One region of the Actinosynnema sp. CS-041913 genome, then DNA from elsewhere that is predicted to be linked to it. Evidence: riboswitches for the same ligand, from Rfam matches in the RefSeq annotation. Region 1 holds a riboswitch; each other region holds the start of a gene.
What was found. A riboswitch is a leader RNA that binds a small molecule or an ion and turns the genes downstream of it on or off. The one in region 1 is predicted to bind cobalamin.
Positions count from the first base shown of each region.

Region 2: another riboswitch for cobalamin. It lies ahead of ACQPZF_RS33615 (magnesium chelatase subunit D family protein); the one in region 1 lies ahead of ACQPZF_RS20405 (peptidase).
Region 3: another riboswitch for cobalamin. It lies ahead of metE (5-methyltetrahydropteroyltriglutamate--homocysteine S-methyltransferase); the one in region 1 lies ahead of ACQPZF_RS20405 (peptidase).
Region 4: another riboswitch for cobalamin. It lies ahead of ACQPZF_RS18320 (CbtB domain-containing protein); the one in region 1 lies ahead of ACQPZF_RS20405 (peptidase).

Region 1 is NZ_CP192037.1:4,392,637-4,397,162, forward strand. It holds gene ACQPZF_RS20390 (CbiQ family ECF transporter T component) at 1-44, opposite strand, end outside; gene ACQPZF_RS20395 (hypothetical protein) at 41-847, opposite strand; gene ACQPZF_RS20400 (hypothetical protein) at 844-1,281, opposite strand; gene ACQPZF_RS20405 (peptidase) at 1,278-2,567, opposite strand; cobalamin riboswitch at 2,659-2,788, opposite strand; gene ACQPZF_RS20410 (cytochrome P450) at 2,876-4,141, shown strand; gene ACQPZF_RS20415 (hypothetical protein) at 4,207-4,526, opposite strand, start outside.
Region 2 is NZ_CP192037.1:7,485,372-7,489,897, reverse strand. It holds gene ACQPZF_RS33625 (8-amino-7-oxononanoate synthase) at 1-419, opposite strand, end outside; gene ACQPZF_RS33620 (cytochrome P450) at 456-1,697, shown strand; cobalamin riboswitch at 1,863-1,987, shown strand; gene ACQPZF_RS33615 (magnesium chelatase subunit D family protein) at 2,027-4,210, shown strand; gene cobO (cob(I)yrinic acid a,c-diamide adenosyltransferase) at 4,220-4,526, shown strand, end outside.
Region 3 is NZ_CP192037.1:3,112,249-3,116,774, forward strand. It holds gene metE (5-methyltetrahydropteroyltriglutamate--homocysteine S-methyltransferase) at 1-1,788, opposite strand, end outside; cobalamin riboswitch at 1,908-2,109, opposite strand; gene ACQPZF_RS15025 (FAD-dependent monooxygenase) at 2,144-3,358, opposite strand; gene ACQPZF_RS15030 (TetR/AcrR family transcriptional regulator) at 3,446-3,985, shown strand.
Region 4 is NZ_CP192037.1:3,844,139-3,848,664, reverse strand. It holds gene ACQPZF_RS18335 (GNAT family N-acetyltransferase) at 1-833, shown strand, start outside; gene ACQPZF_RS18330 (LysE family transporter) at 821-1,510, opposite strand; gene ACQPZF_RS18325 ((2Fe-2S)-binding protein) at 1,528-2,277, shown strand; cobalamin riboswitch at 2,432-2,607, shown strand; gene ACQPZF_RS18320 (CbtB domain-containing protein) at 2,639-2,824, shown strand; gene ACQPZF_RS18315 (CbtA family protein) at 2,833-3,576, shown strand; gene ACQPZF_RS18310 (HAD family hydrolase) at 3,798-4,436, opposite strand.

The sequences.
Region 1 (4,526 bases):
AGCGCCCACAGCCACCACGCGCCCGGGTGCAGCGCCCGGCTCACGACCCCGCCTGACGGCGCCTGCGCACCGTCCACCAGCCCAGCGCGCCCAACAGGGCGATCACCGCGAGACCCACCAGCAGCCCGACCTCGCCGCCGGGCTGTTCCCCGGTGGCCAACGTCGTGATGTCGGCGGGTGCGGCCGACTGCGTGCCGGCCGACTCCGCCGTGGCGGTAGTCGCCCCGGCCCGGTCCGGGGTCGGCTCCGCACTGCCCGGCTGTGTCGTCGCACCGGTCTGCGGTGCGGGCTCGCCCGACCGGCCGGGTTGAACAGGTTGGCCTTGCCGATCGGGCTGACCGGGCAGTCCGGGCTGACCGGGTTGGCCGGTGGGCTGCGGCGGCGGGGCGTGCGTGGGTTCGGGACGTGCCGGAGCAGGGGCAGGCGGCGCGACACCGGGTTGCCCGCCCGCCCCGAACGCCCAGCCCTCGACCGCGCCGGGAGCCGGATCACGGCCCGCCGCACCGACATCGCTGTACACCCACGACCCGCCGGGCCGCGCGTGCCAGTACGACCAGTAGGCGTCGGTGGGGGAGGCGTTGACGCACGGATCGCTCTCCGGCACGTTGTCGATCCGGCAGACGAACCCGGCGAACCGCTGGGCCATCCGGTAGCCGAACCCCGCGCCGCTCAACGCCGCCAGACCGCTGCCCGGGTCACCGGCCGCGCAGCCGGTCCGCACCTCGCCGCCCAACGCGCGGAAGTCCACCACCACCGTCACGCCGGCGCAGTCGGCCGCCGCCGAGGCGGGCGCCGGAGCGCCCGCCACCAGCAGACCGACCGCGATCAGCAGCGCACGCGCCCTCACGGCGCGGTGGCAGGCGCCTGACCCGCGCCGAACGCCCAGCCCTCGACACTGCCCGGCGCGGGGTCGTGGCCGGCCGCGCCGGACGTGCTGTAGGTCCAGGCGCCGCCGGGCTGCGCGTGCCAGTACGACCAGTAGGCCGTCACCGGAGCGCCGTTGCACGGGTCGGGCAGCGCGTTGATCCGGCACACGAAGCCCGGCCGGCGCGGCACGAAGGCATAGCCGAACCCGGCCCCGGTGAGCGCCGCCAGGCCGGTGGCCGGATCACCCGGCGCGCACGCGGTCTGCACGGTCCCGCCCAGCGCGGTGAAGTCGACCACCACCGTGACGCCGCTCGTGCCCGGACACGCCGCCGCCTGCGCGGCGGGGGTGACCGCCACCAGCGCGCCGCCCGTGGCGGCCAGCACGGCCAGCGTCGACAAGAGCCTGCGGATCATCGCTGCTGCTCCTTCACCGTGGCATAGCGCTTGCGCCCCAACGTCATCGCCAGCGCGCCCGCCACCAGCAGGAGCGTGCCGAGCCACAGCGCCGGGCCGACCGGCACGCCGGTGCGGGCCAGTTCGTCGCCGCCCGACCCGGCGAAACCGGCCGGGGTATCAGTGTCCGAAGTGGACGGTTCGGTTGTGGTGGTGGGGGCCGGGCAGTCGAGCACGGGCGCGGCGGGCTTGTCGCCGGCCGACGAGATGTCGGCCAGGCTCACGCCGGTCAGCCCCAGGATCGCCTGCGAGGTGGCGCGGATGGCGTTGCCCGGCTGGAAGTCCCCGGCGTCGTAGTTGATCGCGCCCGTCGCCGCCCCGGCACAGCCCACCTGGAGTTTCGTCAGGTACGCCACGGCCCGGTCGGCGACGTCGTCCCGTCCGCCGACCCGCAACGCCTGCGCGGCGAGCCCGGTGCTGTTGGCGTTGCTCGTCGTGCCCTTGTCGCCCGGCAGGCCGTTGTCCGGGAACCCGCCGTCGGCGAGCTGCCGACCGGCCAGCCAGGCGACGCCGTCCGCCGCGTCGGCGGTGCGGCCCGCGGCCAGCAGCGCCTGCACGGCCATCGCCGTGGCGTCCACCTGGGAAGTGCAGGTGGCCTGCGCGAACTGCAACGGGAACCCGCCGTCCGGGCACGCGCTGCCCGCCAGGAACGTGACGGCGGCCTCGGGCGCGGTGCCGTGCCGCTCCAGCGCCACCACCGCGATGGACTGGCTGAAGTTGTTGGTGAAGTCGCTCGGGTAGGAGGTCTTGTCGGTGAACCGGCCCGACGGGGCCTGCAACGCGGTGAGCCCGGCGATCAGGTCGACGCCGCCGAAGTTCGCGGGGTCCTTGCCCTGCGCGAGCACCGCGAGCGCCAGCTTGGCGTACGCGCCGGCGTACTGCGAGCCTTCCTCGTCGGTGACGTAGGCGTTGATCGTCTCCGGCTTCTCCAGCCACGCCAGCGCCTTCGCGGCGTTGTCCTGGGCGACCCCGGCCGCGTCGAGCGCGAGCAGCGCGTCGATGGTCAACCCCTGGTCGGGGAAGGTGTCCGGGCCGATCACGGTCTCGAACCGCTCGCCGTCGACGAGTTGGCGGGCCAGCCACCCGGCCGCCGCCTCGACCGGCTTCGTCGTGACAGGCCCGGCGTCGGCGGGTTCGGCGAGAGCGGATGCGGGCGCGGAGGTGGCCGGCTCGGCGAGGGCGGCGGGCGCGGCGAGGAATGCGGACAGGGCGACGGCGAGCACGGGGGCGGTCCGTCTCAACGGCATGGTTCGGCCTTTCCGGGCGCAAGGCGAGCGCGGACCCCGGACAGCCGTCACCGACTCCCCCAGGCTCCGACCCGCGTTCCTCGACGGTGTCAGGAGCAGTGCACGCACGGCGGGTGTTCGGGCTCGTCCGATATCGGACCTACCGTTGCGGGTCAGCGCCGGATTCCGACCGGCTTCCCCCGCGTCATGCGCGATTCCCGATCGTCTGTCAACGGGACACGGCCTGTCAATCCGCCTGTGGCGCGATGCCACCCACTCGTACGTACGGTTACCGTCGGTCAGTCGAACCTGGGGAAGAGGGGTGTGGGATGGCGACTCTGGCGTCGGTGCGCGACGGCTTGGTGGCGTGGGTCGCACGGCGTTCGGTGACGCGGTGGGTCATGGGAAGGATCGGTTCGCGGGCGTTGTCGCTGCTCCCGGACCGTGCGCTGGTCCCGCTGAAGCGGGACGGGGTGACGCCGGCCGCGGAACTGGAGCGGATGAGGGGGAGCGGTCCGGTCCACCGGCTGCCGGTGCCGTTCGGGGTGCGGGTGTGGTTGGTCACGGGTCAGCCCGAGGCGAAAAAAGTGCTTTCCGACACAGAGGCGTTCAGTAACGATTACGCCCGATTGGGCGCGGCCATAGGGCGGATCGAGCAGACGCCGGGCGGTCTGGGCTTCGCCGACCCGCCCGACCACACGCGGCTGCGCAAGCTGCTGACGCCGGAGTTCACCATGCGCCGGCTGTCGCGCCTGGTGCCGCGCATCGACGAGATCGTCACCGAACGCCTGGACGCGATGGCGGCGGCGGACGGTCCGGTGGACCTGGTCAAGGAGTTCGCGCTGCCCATCCCGTCGCTGGCCATCTGCGAACTGCTCGGCGTGCCCTACGCGGACCGCGCCCGGTTCCAGGAGTTGGCGGCGGCGCGGTTCGACCTGTTCGGCGGGGCGGCGTCGGCGCTGGGCGCGATCTCCGAGTCGCTGAAGTACATGGAGCAGATCGTCCGACGCGAACGCCGCAACCCCGGCGACGGCCTGATCGGCATGATCATCCGTGAGCACGGCGACGCGGTGAGCGACGAAGAGCTGGCGGGCCTCGCCGACGGCGTGCTGACGGGCGGTTTCGACACCACCGCGAGCATGTTGGCGCTCGGCGCGATCGTGCTGATGAGCGACCCGGCGGCGCGCACGGCGATGCGCGACGACGATCAGGCCGTCGGACCGCTGGTGGAGGAACTGCTCCGGCACCTCAGCGTGGTGCAGGTCGCGTTCCCCCGGTTCGCCAAGCACGACCTGGAGATCGGCGGCACGGAGATCAAGGAAGGCGACGTGGTGGTGGTGTCGTTGAGCGCCGCCAACCGCGAAGGCTTGGCACGCCTGGACTTCGACGCGGCCCGCAAGGTCTCCGCGCACCTGGCGTTCGGGTACGGCGCACACCGCTGCGTGGGCGCAGAACTGGCCCGGATGGAGCTGCGCGCGGCCTACCCGGCCCTGCTGCGGCGGTTCCCGAACCTGCGATTCGCCGACGACGAGCCGACTTTCCGCACCGCGTCGATCGTGCACGGGGTGGACCGGCTGATGGTCCACGTCCGCTGACGACCGTGCACCCTGCACGACCGTGCAGGGTGCACCGTGGGTTCGCGGTAGGACGGTCGTTCGCGTTATCCCTGCGCCGCAACGACTTCGCTCATACCGGACGCGGCGGCCGGCGCACCCGCGGCCAACCGCGTGATGCGCTCCGCGGCATCCTCGGCGGCGTCCATCGCCTGGGCCGCCGCGTCGGCCGCGGCCTGGGCGGTGTCGGCCGCCCCGACCGCCGCGCCGGCCTCCTGCCGCAACCGCTCCGCCAACTCGGAGTCCCCGCCCCGTTCGGCGATCGCGGCCCGCTCCCGCGCGAGCACCGCCGCGCGCCGCGCCTGCGCCCCGGCGTCGTAGGCGGCGTCGGCCACCTTGTCCGCCGCGTCGATCAGCTCCATGTCGC
Region 2 (4,526 bases), 3.1 Mb from region 1:
AGCGACGCGTGGATGTGCTGGTCGGCCACGATCGCCGTGCCCGGACCGGACAGCGCGGCGAGCGCGCCCAGGTTCGCCGCGTAGCCGGAGGAGAACACCAGCGCCGACTGCGTGCCGCAGAAGTTCGCCAGCTCGTACTCCAGCTCGGTGTGCAGCTCGGTGGAGCCGGTGACCAGCCGCGATCCGGTCGACCCCGCGCCCCAGCGCATCGAGGCGGCAGCCGCCGCGCCCGTCACCCGCTTGTCGCGGGCCAGGCCGAGGTAGTCATTGGACGCGAGGTCGAGGTCGGTGGAGTCGGGCGGACGGGGCCGGACCCGGCGGGCGAGACCGGCCTTGGCACGGGCCTCCGCCCGGGTGTCGATCCAGTCGAACACCGACTCCGGTCCGCCGGTCGCCTCCGGCCCTGTGCTGACACTCACGCCGGCAGTGTCGCATCCGGCCGCTACCGTCCCCGCGTGGACCTCTTCCAGGCAGGACCCGACGAGCTGCGCTCGCTGCGCGTGAACGCACCGGTCCACCTGGACGAGAACACCGGGTTGTGGCTGGTCAGCCGCTACGAGGACGTGCGGGCGATCCTCGCCGACCCGAATCGCTTCCACCCGGACAACGCGCTGACCGCCGTGACCGCGATCCCCCGCCCGGTGCTGCGCGTCCTGGCCCGCGCGGGCTTCTCCCTGCCGCCGACCCTGGCGAACAACGGCACCGACACCCACGCCGAGCTGCGGAGACTGGTCGCGGCCTTCCTCACCCCGGCCCGGGTGCAGGCCATGCGCCCCCGCATCGCCGACCTGGCGCGGGAACGACTCGCCGGATTGACGGGTCCGATCGCCGACCTGCACCCGGTCCTCGCCCGGGACCTGCCGGCGATCGTGCTGATGGAGGTCATGGGCATCGACGACGTGGACATCCCGAAGCTCAAGGCGTGGAGCACGGCGTCCCTGGAGCTGTTCTGGGGCAACCCGTCGCTGGACCGCCAGCACGAGCTGGCGAAGCCGACCGCCGAATTCCACCAGTGGCTGACCCGCCGGATCAGGACGGCGCGGGGCGACGACCTGTTCGGCGCACTGCGGGACGTGCCCATCCGCGAGGCGGCCGGACTGTGCTACTTCCTGCTCATCGCGGGCCAGGAGACGACCACCCAGCTCCTGTGCGCGATGTTCGACGCCGTCCTGCGCCACGGAGGTCTGTGGTCCAGGCTGGGCGAGCCGGGCATGCCGGCACGAGTCGTGGAGGAAGTGCTGCGCCGCGACCCGCCGGTCAACACGTGGCGGCGGATCGCGGCCGAGCCGACGACGATCTCCGGCGTGGCCGTCCCGGCGGGCGCGCACCTTCTGCTGATGCTGGCCGGCACCGGCTCGGACCCGGAGGTGTTCGCGGACCCGGAACGGCTGTGCCCGGCCCGACCGAACGCCCGCAAACATTTGGCGTTCGGCTACGGCCGGCACTTCTGCCTGGGCGCCGGTCTCGCCCGCCTGGAGGCGGAAGTGGTGCTGCGGGAGACCGTCGAACGCTTCCCGAACCTCAGCCTGGCCTCACCCGAACCGCCACCGATGCTGGGCCTGCTCTCCTTCCGCGCCCCGCTGAGCGTGCGGGTACGCCTGGGTGAGCCGGCCCACCCCGCCCCGGAGCCGGCGTCCGGCCCGAGCACCGGGCACGACGGCGACCCAGCCCTCACCGCGTCCGCCTCGCGGGGCTGATCTCGCAGGTCAGTTCCGGTGTGGACGCCGAATGCCCGGCCCACCACCGCACGCCGGAGTGATCCACCACCGGTCGACCGCACGGCCTGCCGGGGTCGGGGTTCGGGCAGGTGTGACCGTCCTCGCTCGCGGAGTCCTCGCCGGGGACTTGGAGCCCGTCGGCCGAGGTGCGACGATGCCTGGGCTGTAGGGGTGCGCGAGGAAGCCGGTGCGAATCCGGCACGGTCCCGCCACTGTGACCGGGCGTGTGGATCCGGGAGTCAGGAACTCGGCCCCCGAACTCACCGGACCGGACCCGGGCGTGGACACCCGAGGAAGGACACCGCCGCATGGGCGCGCGTTTCCCCTTTTCCGCTGTCGTCGGACATGACGACCTCCGCATGGCGTTGCTGCTGAATGCCGTTCACCCCGGTATCGGCGGGGTCCTGGTCCGAGGGGAGAAGGGGACCGCGAAGTCGACCGTGGTCCGCGCCCTGGCCGCCCTGCTGCCCTCGCTGGAGGTCGTGTCGGGCTGCCGCTTCGGCTGCGACCCCGCCGCCGTGGACGCCGACTGCCCGGACGGCCCGCACGACACCACCGCGCACGACACCACCGCGCACGACACCACCGCGCACGACACCACCGCGCACGACACCGCCTCGTCGGACGGCCCGCACGGGGTCGCCGCGCACCGCACCGCCTCGTCGGACGGCCCGCACCGCACCGCCGCGCACGACACCGCCCCGCACGACACCGCCCCGCACGACACGGCCTCCCCGGACGGCCCGCACGCGACCGCGCTGTCGGAACGGCGCGCCGCCCGGCTGGTCGAGTTGCCGGTCGGCGCGACCGAGGACCGGCTGATCGGCTCGCTGGACCTGGAGCGCGCGCTGACCGAGGGCGTCCGGGCGTACCAGCCCGGCCTGCTGGCCGCCGCGCACCGGGGCGTGCTCTACGTGGACGAGGTCAACCTCCTGCACGACCACCTGGTGGACCTGCTCCTCGACGCCGCCGCGATGGGCCGCGCGCACGTCGAGCGCGAGGGCGTATCCGTGTCGCACGCCGCGTCGTTCCTCCTGGTGGGCACGATGAACCCGGAGGAGGGCGAGTTGCGGCCACAGCTACTGGACCGCTTCGGCCTCACCGTCTCGGTGCGGGCGGCCCGCGACGTGGCGACCCGCGCGGAGGTCATCCGGCGGCGGCTCGCGTACGAGGCCGATCCCGTCGGGTTCGCCGCGCGCTGGGCCGACGAGGACGCCTCGCTGGCCTCCCGGATCGTCACCGCGCGCTCGCACCTGCCGAACGTGGTGCTGCCGGACGCCGAGGTGCGCCGGATCGCCGGGATCTGCGCGGCGTTCGAGGTCGACGGGATGCGGGCGGACCTGGTGGTCGCCCGCGCCGCCGCCGCGCACGCCGCGTGGCGCGGGGTGGGCGAGGTGGCGGAGGAGGACGTGGAGGCCGCCGTCCGGCTGGCCCTGCCGCACCGCAAGCGCCGCGACCCGTTCGACGAGCCCGGCCTGGAGGAGGAGCAGCTCGAAGACGCCATGCGCCAGGGCGCGGAACACGCCGAGGAGCCCTCCGGTCCGGACGACGACCCCGATGGGCCGGATGACGGCGGCGGCCTGCCCCAGGACGCGCCCGAGTCCACTTCGGACGGACAGTCCCCGGACGGTCGACAGCCATCGGACGGACAGCAGGGCTCTTCCGCCGAGCGCACCCACGCCCCCGCGCCTTCGTTCAAGACCCGGCTGCTCCAGGTGCCCGGTGTCGGCGAAGGCGCGCCGGGCAAGCGCTCCCGCGCCCGTGCCCGCACCGGGCGAGTGGTCCGATCGTCCACTGTGGACGGTTCCGGGCTGCACCTCGTCGGCACGCTCGGCGCCGCCGCGCCGTTCCAGGCCGCCCGGGGCCGCAGCGGTCCGGGACTGGTGTTGCGCGGCACGGACCTGCGGCTCTCGGTCCGCGAGGGCAAGGAGAGCAACCTGGTGCTGTTCGTGGTCGACGCGTCCGGCTCGATGGCCGCGCGGCAGCGCATGTCGGCGGTCACCGGCGCGGTGATCTCGCTGCTGCGCGACGCCTACCAGCGCCGGGACAAGGTCGGCGTGATCACGTTCCGGGGCGCCGGGGCCGAGACCGCCCTCCCGCCGACGAACTCCGTGGACGCGGCGGCGGCCCGACTGCGCCAACTGCGCACGGGCGGGCGCACCCCGCTGGCCGACGGTCTGCTGCGCGCCCGCCGGGTGCTGGACGTGGAACGGGTCCGCGACCCGCGCCGCCGCCCGCTGCTGGTGCTGCTCACCGACGGCCGTGCCACCGCCACCGGCACGGGCGGCGACCCGATGCGGGACGCCCTGCGCGCCGCCGGGCTGCTGGCCGCCGACGAGGTGGCGTCGGTGGTCGTGGACTGCGAGTCCGGCCACGTGCGCCTCGGTCTGGCCGGGCGCGTCGCCGAGGCGCTGGACGCCGTGTGCCTGCGCCTGGAAGAACTGTCCGCCGACCGGGTTGCGGGCGTCGTGCGCGCCGCACGAGCCGCGTAGGAGCCACCGATGCCTCAAGGACAACCGTCCGTCGTCCCCGTCGACGGGCTTACCACCAAACAGCGGCGCAACCGGCCGCTCACCCTCCTCCACACGGGGGAGATGAAGGGCAAATCCACCGCCGCGTTCGGTCTGGCGCTGCGCGGGTGGAACCAGGGCTGGTCCATCGGCGTCTTCCAGTTCGTGAAGTCAGCCAAGTGGAAGGTCGGCGAGGAGTCGGCCTTCCGCGCGCTGGGCAAGCTGCACGAGCAGACCGGCGAGGGCGGGCCCGTCGAGTGGCACAAGATGGGCGAAGGCTGGTCGTGGTCCCGCAAGC
Region 3 (4,526 bases), 1.3 Mb from region 1:
GTGCCCGGACCTCCGCAGCGGCAGCAGCTCGCGCAGCGCGGGCTCGTCCACCTGCACGATCCGGACGCCGGCGGCCTCCAGGTCGCGGATCTCGTCGCGCAGCGCCAGCGCCACCTGGGCCGCGGTCTCCGCCAACGGCTGGTCGTCGCGCACGAACGACCACGCCAGGATGGTCACCGGCCCGGTGAGCATCCCCTTGACCGGGCGGTCGGTGAGGGACTGCGCGTAGACGCTCCACGGCACGGTGATCGGCGCGGGCCGCGACACGTCGCCGTGCAGGATCGGCGGGCGCACGCAGCGCGAGCCGTAGGACTGCACCCAGCCGTGCTCGGTGGTGGCGAACCCTTCCAGGTGCTCGGCGAAGTACTGCACCATGTCGTTGCGCTCGGGCTCGCCGTGCACCAGCACGTCCAGGCCGATGTCCTCCTGCAACGCGATGACCCGCCCGATCTCCGCCCGCATCCGCGCCACGTACCCGGCCTGGTCCAGCCGCCCCGCCCGCAGGTCGGCCCGCGCCGTGCGGATCGCGGACGTCTGCGGGAACGAGCCGATGGTCGTCGTGGCCAGCGGCGGCAGACCCAGTCGCGCCTGCTGCGCGGCGGCCCGTTCGGCGTAGGGCGCGCGCACCCCGTGTTCCGGCCGCAGCGACGCGATCCGCGCCCGCACGTGGTCGTCCCGGCGCGGTGTGGCGGCAGGCGCGCGGCCCGCGTCGGCCGAGCCGCGCAGCGCCTCCGCGATCCGCACGACCTCGCGCACCTTCTGCCGGGCGAACGCCAACCGGTCCCGCACCGCCGGTTCGAGGGCGGTCTCCGCGTCCAGGTCGTACGGCACGTGCAGCAGCGTGGACGACGTCGACACGGCCACCTCGCCGGCCGTGCCCAACAGGGTCGCCGCCTTCGCCACGGCCGACGGGACGTCGGTCCGCCAGACGTTGCGCCCGTCCACCACACCGGCCACGACGGTCTTGTCCCGCAACGAGTGCAGCGCCGGCACCGGACCCGCGACCAGGTCCAGCGCGATGGCCTCCACCGGGGACGACGCGAGCACGTCCAAGGCCGGCCCCAGATCGCCGTAGCAGCCGGTGACCAGCAGCTTCGGCCGGTCGGCGAGGACTCCCAGGCGTGCGTAGGCGCGGCGCAACGCGTCCAGGTCGCCCGGCGACCGGTCCGCGACGAACGCGGGCTCGTCCAACTGCACCCACTCGACGCCCTCGGCGGCCAGCGTCCACAGCAGTTCGGCGTAGCAGTCCAGCAGTCGGTCCAGCAGGTCGAGCCGACGGTCGCCCTTGGCCAGCAGGAGGAACGTCACCGGTCCGAGCAGCACCGGCCGCGTGGTCACGCCCAGTGCCCGTGCCTCGCGGTACTCGGCGAGCGGCTTGTCGCCGACGAGCCGGAATACCGTGTCCGGACCCAGCTCGGGCACCAGGTAGTGGTAGTTGGTGTCGAACCACTTGGTCAGCTCCAGCGGCGGAGCGTCGTCGTGGCCTCGCGCCATGGCGAAATAAGTGTCCACTTCGGACAGGCCGAGCGCGCGGAACCGCTGCGGCACTGCGTCGAACAACACGGCCGTGTCCAGGACGTGGTCATAGTACGAGAACGTGTTGCCGGGCACGGTGTCCAGCCCGGCGTCCCGCAGGTCCAACCAGGTCGCGGCGCGCAGTTCCGCGCCGATCGCGTGCAACGCGGGCGCGTCGACGCGACCCGACCAGTACTGCTCGACGGCGCGCTTCAGCTCCCTGCGCGGACCGATCCGGGGATAGCCGAGGACGGTGGCGCCGATGGTGGTCACAAGCTCTCTCCTCGCGAGCGTGCGGGAGGTCCGGGCCGGAGTCCGGGCACGCTTCGCGGACGGCACGGTGGCCGTGTCCGCCCAGCCCACCCGAGAGGCCTCGGACCACCGCGCACCGGGCGGTGCGCGGGCCGATGGCAGGTCTTCGGACTCGTGGGCGTCCTGCGCGTTCCTACCGGCCGTGGCTTCCCGGAGGCTTCCAGTGCTTGTGACTACGGCTTTCGTTCCCACTCACCGCTGCGGGGCAGTCCCGGACTCGCACCGGGTTCCCTCTTGCCCCGCCCCGTCGCGACGGGGCGGACCACCAGCCCCCCGAGCGTAGCGGATCGTGGGAACCGGGTTCACGATGCGGGAATCACCTGGACGGGTCGGGCGGCACGGCCACGGCACGGGTGGTCGAGGCGTAGTCTTTGGTCCGAACGGCCTCGTGCAGGCGGATGCCGTTGCGGTTGAGCTTGGCCAGCGCCCGGCCGAGCGGCATGGGCAGGTGGCTCACCAGCCTGGCCCCGTTGCGCAGCAGCCACACGTCCCGCGGGGTGCTGGGCACGATGCGCTTCGCGGCGGCCAGCGCGACCACCCGGCTGCGGCGGACGTAGTCGCCCATCTCCGCCTCGTACGCGGCGAAAGCACGCTCGTGGTCACCGTTGGCCGCCGCGAGTTCGCCCGCCAGGACGTACGCGCCGACGACGGCGAGGCTGGTGCTGCCGCCGACCGCCGGGCCGGGGCAGTGGCCCGCGTCGCCGACCAGTGTCACGCGGCCACGTGACCAGGTGTCCATGCGCAGTTGGGTGATCGAGTCGAAGTAGAACGTCCCGTCGTGGTCCAGCCAGCTCTCGGCCTCCGCCATCCCGGTGAACGCCGAGCGCAGCAACTCCTTCTGCCGCACCGCGTCCCGGTAGTGGTAGTCCAGTTTCCCGCTGTGGAACAGGAACACCGCCCGTGCGTCGGGCAGGTCGCGCGCGCTGTAGATGGCGGCGATCCGGCCGGGCTCGATGTACGCGGTGGTGTAGTCGGCGCGACCGAGACCGTCGGGCACCGACTGCACCGCCAGGTACGCCCCGATGAAATCCTCGCGCACGTCGCCGAACACCAGTCGCCGCACGTTGGAGTGCAGTCCGTCCGCCCCGATCACCACGTCGAACCGGCGGGGCGCGCCCCGCTCGAACGTCACCTCGCCGTCGGCCGAGACGGACGTGATCGAGTCGCCGAACACGTACTCCACGTCACCGCGCGTGGCGTCGTGGAAGACCTCGCTCAGGTCGTCCCGCATGATCTCGACGTGCCGGTCGGACACCGCGCTGTACACCCGGCGCAGGTCCACCTCGACCGGCCGCGCGCCGGGGCTGTGGATCGTCATCCGATCGGTGCCGGTCTTGCGGTCCAGCAGAGCAGGCAGCACGCCCATCCGTTCGGCGATGTCCATCGCGGGCCGGAACAGGTCGACAGCGTGACCGCCGGTCTTGCGCAGTGCCGGCGACCGTTCCACCACGGTCACCTCGAAGCCGTTCCGGGCAAGCCAGTAGGCCGTCACCGGTCCGGCGATGCTCGCGCCGGAGATCAGGATCTTCATGTCACTACCTCCTTACTTACCGGATGGTAAGTGCACGGGTCGGAGTCATGCAAGCCTTACCGACCGTTAAGTCGTTAAGCTGGGGGAATGTCCAAGGCCAAGTCCGACACCAAGGCCCGCGCGCAGGCCGTCGCGCGCGAGCTGTTCCTCAAGCAGGGGATCCGGAGCACCAGCCTGCAAGAGATCGCGGACCGCCTCGGCATCACCAAACCGGCGCTGTACTACCACTTCTCGTCCCGTGAGGACCTGGTGCGCAGCATCGTGCTGCCGCTGTTCGACGACGGCGACAGGTTCGTGACCGAAGCCGAGCGCACCGAGCCGGCGCCCCGCGCCCTGCTGGAGGGCTACTTCGACCTGCACCACCGGCACCGCGAGGTAGTGGCGCTGATCGTCTACGAACTGACCTCGCTGAGCGAACTGGGTCTCATCGACCGGCTGTTCGAGTGGAGGGAGCGGCTGGGCGCGCTGCTGGTAGGGCCGGACCCCTCACTCGCCGACGCGGCGAAGGCGACCGTCGCCTTGGGCGGTCTGGCCGACTGCGTGCTGATCTTCCCGAACGCACCGCACGAAGACCTGCGCGCCGCCGGCGTGGCTGCCGCCTGCGCGGCACTGGGCCTGTCGGCCTGACCCACCTCCGGGCCGAGCCCACCTTGCAGCCTCAAGCGAACAAGCTCTTGAATCTTTGCTTTACGCAGCTTGACGGCAGAAGAGGAACCACGACGCAAGGCGACCAGAACCTACGCAGGTCTGGGCTCAAGCCGGGGACAGCATGCAACGGGACCACATCATCGGAAGCCCTAAAGGCTGCCGGGGGACCGGTGTCAGCGCAACACGCCGCCCGCAAAGCAACCCGCCCAGCCGATCGACTCGCGTACCCAGGAGCAGAACGCGACTTGACACCCTGGGCGGGTTGCGCTGCGGGCGGCGCGTCCCGTTGAGACCGGTCCCCCGGCAACGCTTGGGGCTTCCGATGATGTGGTCGTTTTTCGTAGTGTTCCCGGCTGTGTCCAAGACCTGCGTAGGTGCTGGTCGCCTTGCGTCGTGGTCACTCTTCTGCCGTCAAGCTGCGTATGTCAGCGGCCAGTCGGAATTCCCCGTGGACGGCCACCCGCGGACGGCCAGTACGATTCCCCGCTGGCGGCCAGTTGCACTGTCAGTGAGCGCAGCA
Region 4 (4,526 bases), 550 kb from region 1:
CACCGGTGCGACCGGTGGTCGGCACCCCGCCGACCAGCCCCGACACGGTCCGGGAGGCGACGGTGCGCGAGGCCGCCGTGCGGGAAGCCACCGTGCGGGAAGCCACCGTGCGAGAGGCCACCCTGGACGACATCCCGGCGTTGGCCCGCCTCCAGCACGCCGAGCAGGCTCGGGCGGATTTGTGGATGCCGCACTCGACCCCGTTGTGGCGCTGGCTGATCGCCCGCGACGGCAGCACGCAGTGGCTGGTCGAGCGGGACGGCCTGCCGGTCGGCACCGGTCGGTCGACGCCGCCGGACGAGGGTGTGCGGCTGTGCGAGGTAGCGGCGGTGGACGCCGCCGCCGCGCACGCGTTGCTCGCGCACACCGGGGCGACGACGGCGAACGAGCGTCCGGGCACCGTGGCGGGAGACGCGCTGGAGCCGTTCCTCGGTCCGCCGCCGGAGGACGCGAACTCGTACTACGTGCGGATCAACGATCCGCTGGCGTTGCTGGAGCACCTGCGCCCGGTGTTCGGGCGGCGGCTGGCCGAGTCGCCCTTCGCCGACGCGGAGGGCGAGGCGGTCGTGTCCTTCTACCGGTCACACGTCCGGCTGCCCTACCGGGCCGGCGAGGTCGGGCCGGTCGTCGCCGGCGGCACGATGCAGGCGCCCGGCGCGGCGGGTGGAGCCGGGGTCGCGCCGGACCTGCTGGCGTCCCTGCTGTTCGGTCCGCAGGGGCTGCGCGGCCTGACCGCCGGGTTCCCGGACGTCTACCCAGGCCCGAACGCGGACCTGATGCACACGCTCTTCCCACCGGTGCGAGGCGACCTGATGACGTTCTACCTGCCGTAACCGGCGAACTCGATGCCCAACGCCACGCCCGCCAGCACCAACAACACTCCGGCGCAGGTCAACGCACGGCGGTACCCGGTGTCACCAAGACGCCGGCGGCCACGGGCGACGAGGAGGGCGATGACGATCTTGCCGCCGACCAACGTCACGTAGAAGCCGACCAACAACGCCACTCCGGCGCCCGCCGACCCACGCCAGGTGGCGATGGTCAGCGGTCCCAGGGCGGTCGCCCACGCGACCCAGGGATGCGGGCTGAGCAGATTCACCACCACCGCACGCCGCAGGGCAAGGGCGTCCTCCGGCCCCAACCCCGAACCCACACGTGCACCGCCAACACCCGAACCGCCACTGCCACTGCCACTGCCCGCACCTGAGCCGTCGCCTGTCGCCCCACCCAGCGAGGCGGCGTGTGCTTCACGGATGGTCTGGACTCCGCTCCACACCACGAACACCGCACCGACGACACCAAGCACCCCGAGCACGCTCGCCGGCAGCCGGTCCAGCAGCAGCAAGGCCACCGCGACCACCACGGCATCGGACAGCAGCGGTGCGCAGGCGGCGAGCGTTCCGGCGCGCCATCCCGAGCGCAGCGCCGACGTCACCACCAGCACCAACAGCGGGCCGGGGCTGATGCTCGCCGCCAAGCCGAGGGTCAGTCCCAAGCCCAGTGCGTCCACGGCGGCAGACTAGCCACGTGTCCGACTACGTCCGCGTGCTGTCCACCTTGCGCCAGATTCGTGGCCTCAGCCCCTTCTTCGCCCTCGATGTCGGCCGGCCCGAGGCCGGAACAGTCGGGAGCCAATGGCGATCCGAGGGTGATGGGCAGTCCGGGGGCGAAGGACAGTCCGGCGGCGAAGGGCAGTCCGGGGGTGAGTGGCAGTCCGGCGGCGCTCTGCTAGACGGGTCGGCATTGCCCGACACGCTCCGGGCGATCGCCGAGCGGTACCGGACCGGGGAGCCCCGGGTGGCGGCGTCCTTGTTCTTCCTCAGCTACACGGCCCGCTTGCTCTGCCCGACGGTCGCCGCCCATGCCGTGGGCGGGGTTGCGCCGGACATCCGGCCCGGCAACCTGTGGTGGCACTACGGGCCGGACGGGCTGCGGGTGCGCATCGAGGAACCGGTCGCCGGCGTCGGCATCGCCGAGTCGCTGGAGCCGGTGGTGGAGGCGATCCGCGAGGTCGTCCCGGTGGCGCGAGGCCTGCTGTGGGGCAACGCGGCGTCCTCGATCGCCGGGGCGTTGCGCACCGTCAGCCGCAGTGGCGTCGCGTCGGCGGAGGACTGCCTCGTGTTGGGCGGGCGGCTGCTCGGCGACCCGCCCTTCCGGGACTCCGGGGATTTCCTCCCGTTCCCCGACGAGGTGGTGTTCCGCCGGCGGAGCTGCTGCCTGTACTACCGACTCGACGGCGGCGGGACCTGCGGCGACTGCCCGCTGCCGCCGAGGTGACCGCCGAAGTGGCCTGAGTCGTCAACGGCAACGACCTGAGCTGCAGGCGGCCACAAAGCGACAGGCCGGATATCGGGCGGGCGCGGAGCGGGGTGTGGTCGGGTGGGGTGGATGACAACTCGTCTGGTCGGTTGTGCCGGGGTGTCGTGGCCATCTACGGTTCGACCGCCGCAGTGGACGGGAAGCCGGTGGGAATCCGGCGCGGTCCTCGCCACTGTGACCGGGGAGCCAACCCGCCGAGAACGTCACTGGTCGCACACTGCGGCTGGGAAGACGCGGGGACGGTGTCGATCCGGGAGTCAGGAGACCGGCTGCGGCATGAGTTGTTGTTGACCTTCCACGAGGTATGGAGGAGGCCGTCATGACGAGCCCCGCGCACTCCCTTTCCATTCCCATTCCCAGGTGGGCCTACGCTGTCGCGCTGGTCGCGCTGATGGTCACCTGGCTGGTCCTCCAGGAGAACGGCGTCGCGCTCGGCCACGCCGCCGAGTCTCTGCACGAGTTCTTCCACGACGGGCGGCACGCGCTCGGCGTCCCGTGCCACTAGGGCCGGCCATGACCAGCTATCGGAGCGTGCTGCTGCGCGGGATCGGCGCGGGGGGCATCGCCGGGCTGCTCGCGGGCCTGGTCGGTCTCTTCGTGGTCGAAGTGCCGATCCGGGCCGCGTTGGCCGTCGAGGAGGCGCGGGCCGCCGCCGAGCCGGCCCCGACCGGCGGGCACGACCACGGCGAACTGTTCGGTCGGGGCACGCAGTTGGTCGGCGGTGTGCTCGCGGCGGTGATCGTCGGCTTGGCGGTCGGCGCGTTGTTCGCCACCGCCTACGCCGGTTCACGGCGCTGGTTCACCGACCGGACGCCGTTCAGCCGGAGCGTGTCGCTGGCCGCGGCGGTGTTCGGGGCGGCGGCGCTGCTGCCCGCGATCAAGTACCCGGCGAACCCGCCGGCGGTGGGCGACCCGAACACGGTGGGCTACCGGACGGTGCTCTACCTGGGCGTCATCGCGGCGGGTCTGCTCCTGGTGTTCGGCGCGGGCTACCTCGCGTCCCGGCTGGGACATCTCAGCCGGCCGGTGCGGTTCACCGCGGTCGCGCTGGCCGTGGTCGCCGGGTTCGCGGTGATCCTGCTGGCGTTCCCGGCGCCGCCGGACGCGATTCCGGCGGACATGCCTAGCGACGTCCTGTGGGACTTCCGGCTGGCTTCGCTCGCCGAGACGGCCACGCTGTGGCTCGGTCTGGGCGTCGCGTTCGGCCTGCTGATCGACCCGGCCGTGCGGAGCAAAACCCAGGCGCTCACCGCCTGACCGACAACCCGCCTGACCGACCGCCGCCTGACCGACGATCGCCTGACCGACGATCGCCTGACCGACCACCCGCCTGACCGACGATCCGCCACCAACCAGAAAGGTCACGGCGCAGGTTGCCGGACCGCCGACATAGGGGTCGTCCTGGCCGGGTCCGCACCCGACCAGGACAACCCCGGACGTGCCGGCTCAAGAGACGGTTCGGACGTGCGGGCTCAAGATCAGCTCTCGCCACGCAGCGCGGCGAGCACGTCGAGGTCCACCCCGACCAGCGACTCGCGGAAGATCCGGCGCTCCCCCGCCGACACCGGCACATCACACGGCACGACGAGGACCGTGCAGCCCGCCGCCACGGCCGACGCGACGCCGGTCGGCGAGTCCTCGATCGCCACGCACGCCCCGGCCTCCACGCCCAGCAGCCGGGCCGCCTTCAAGTACGGGTCGGGCAGCGGCTTGTTGCGGCCCTCCACCTCGTCCCCACATACGGTCACGTCGAACAGGTCGCGGCCGATGGTGTCGAGGGCGACCTCGGTCAGCCCCCGCTCCGTCGACGTCACGAGCGCCATCGGCACGCCGGACGACCGGACCGCCCGCAGCGCCTCCCGCGCCCCCGGACGCCACGGCAGGCCCTCCCGGAACACCTCCTCGGTGCGCCGCATGATCCACGCCGCGCCGTCCGCCGTCTCCTCCTCCGTCGGCGTGATGCCGACCTCGGCGAACAGCAGCGCCATCGTCGTCGGCACGTTCGACCCGACCATCGCCTGCCGGGTCGCCAGCGACAGGCTGCCGCCCAGCTTCTCGGCGAACTCGTAGAGCGGGATGTCCCACAGCTTCTCCGAGTCCAACAGCGTGCCGTCCATGTCCCACAGCACGGCTTCGACGCTCACCGGGCCTCCTCCACGCTCACCGCCCGCACCTTGCCTCCGACCCGACCAGCGGCACCGCCTGCT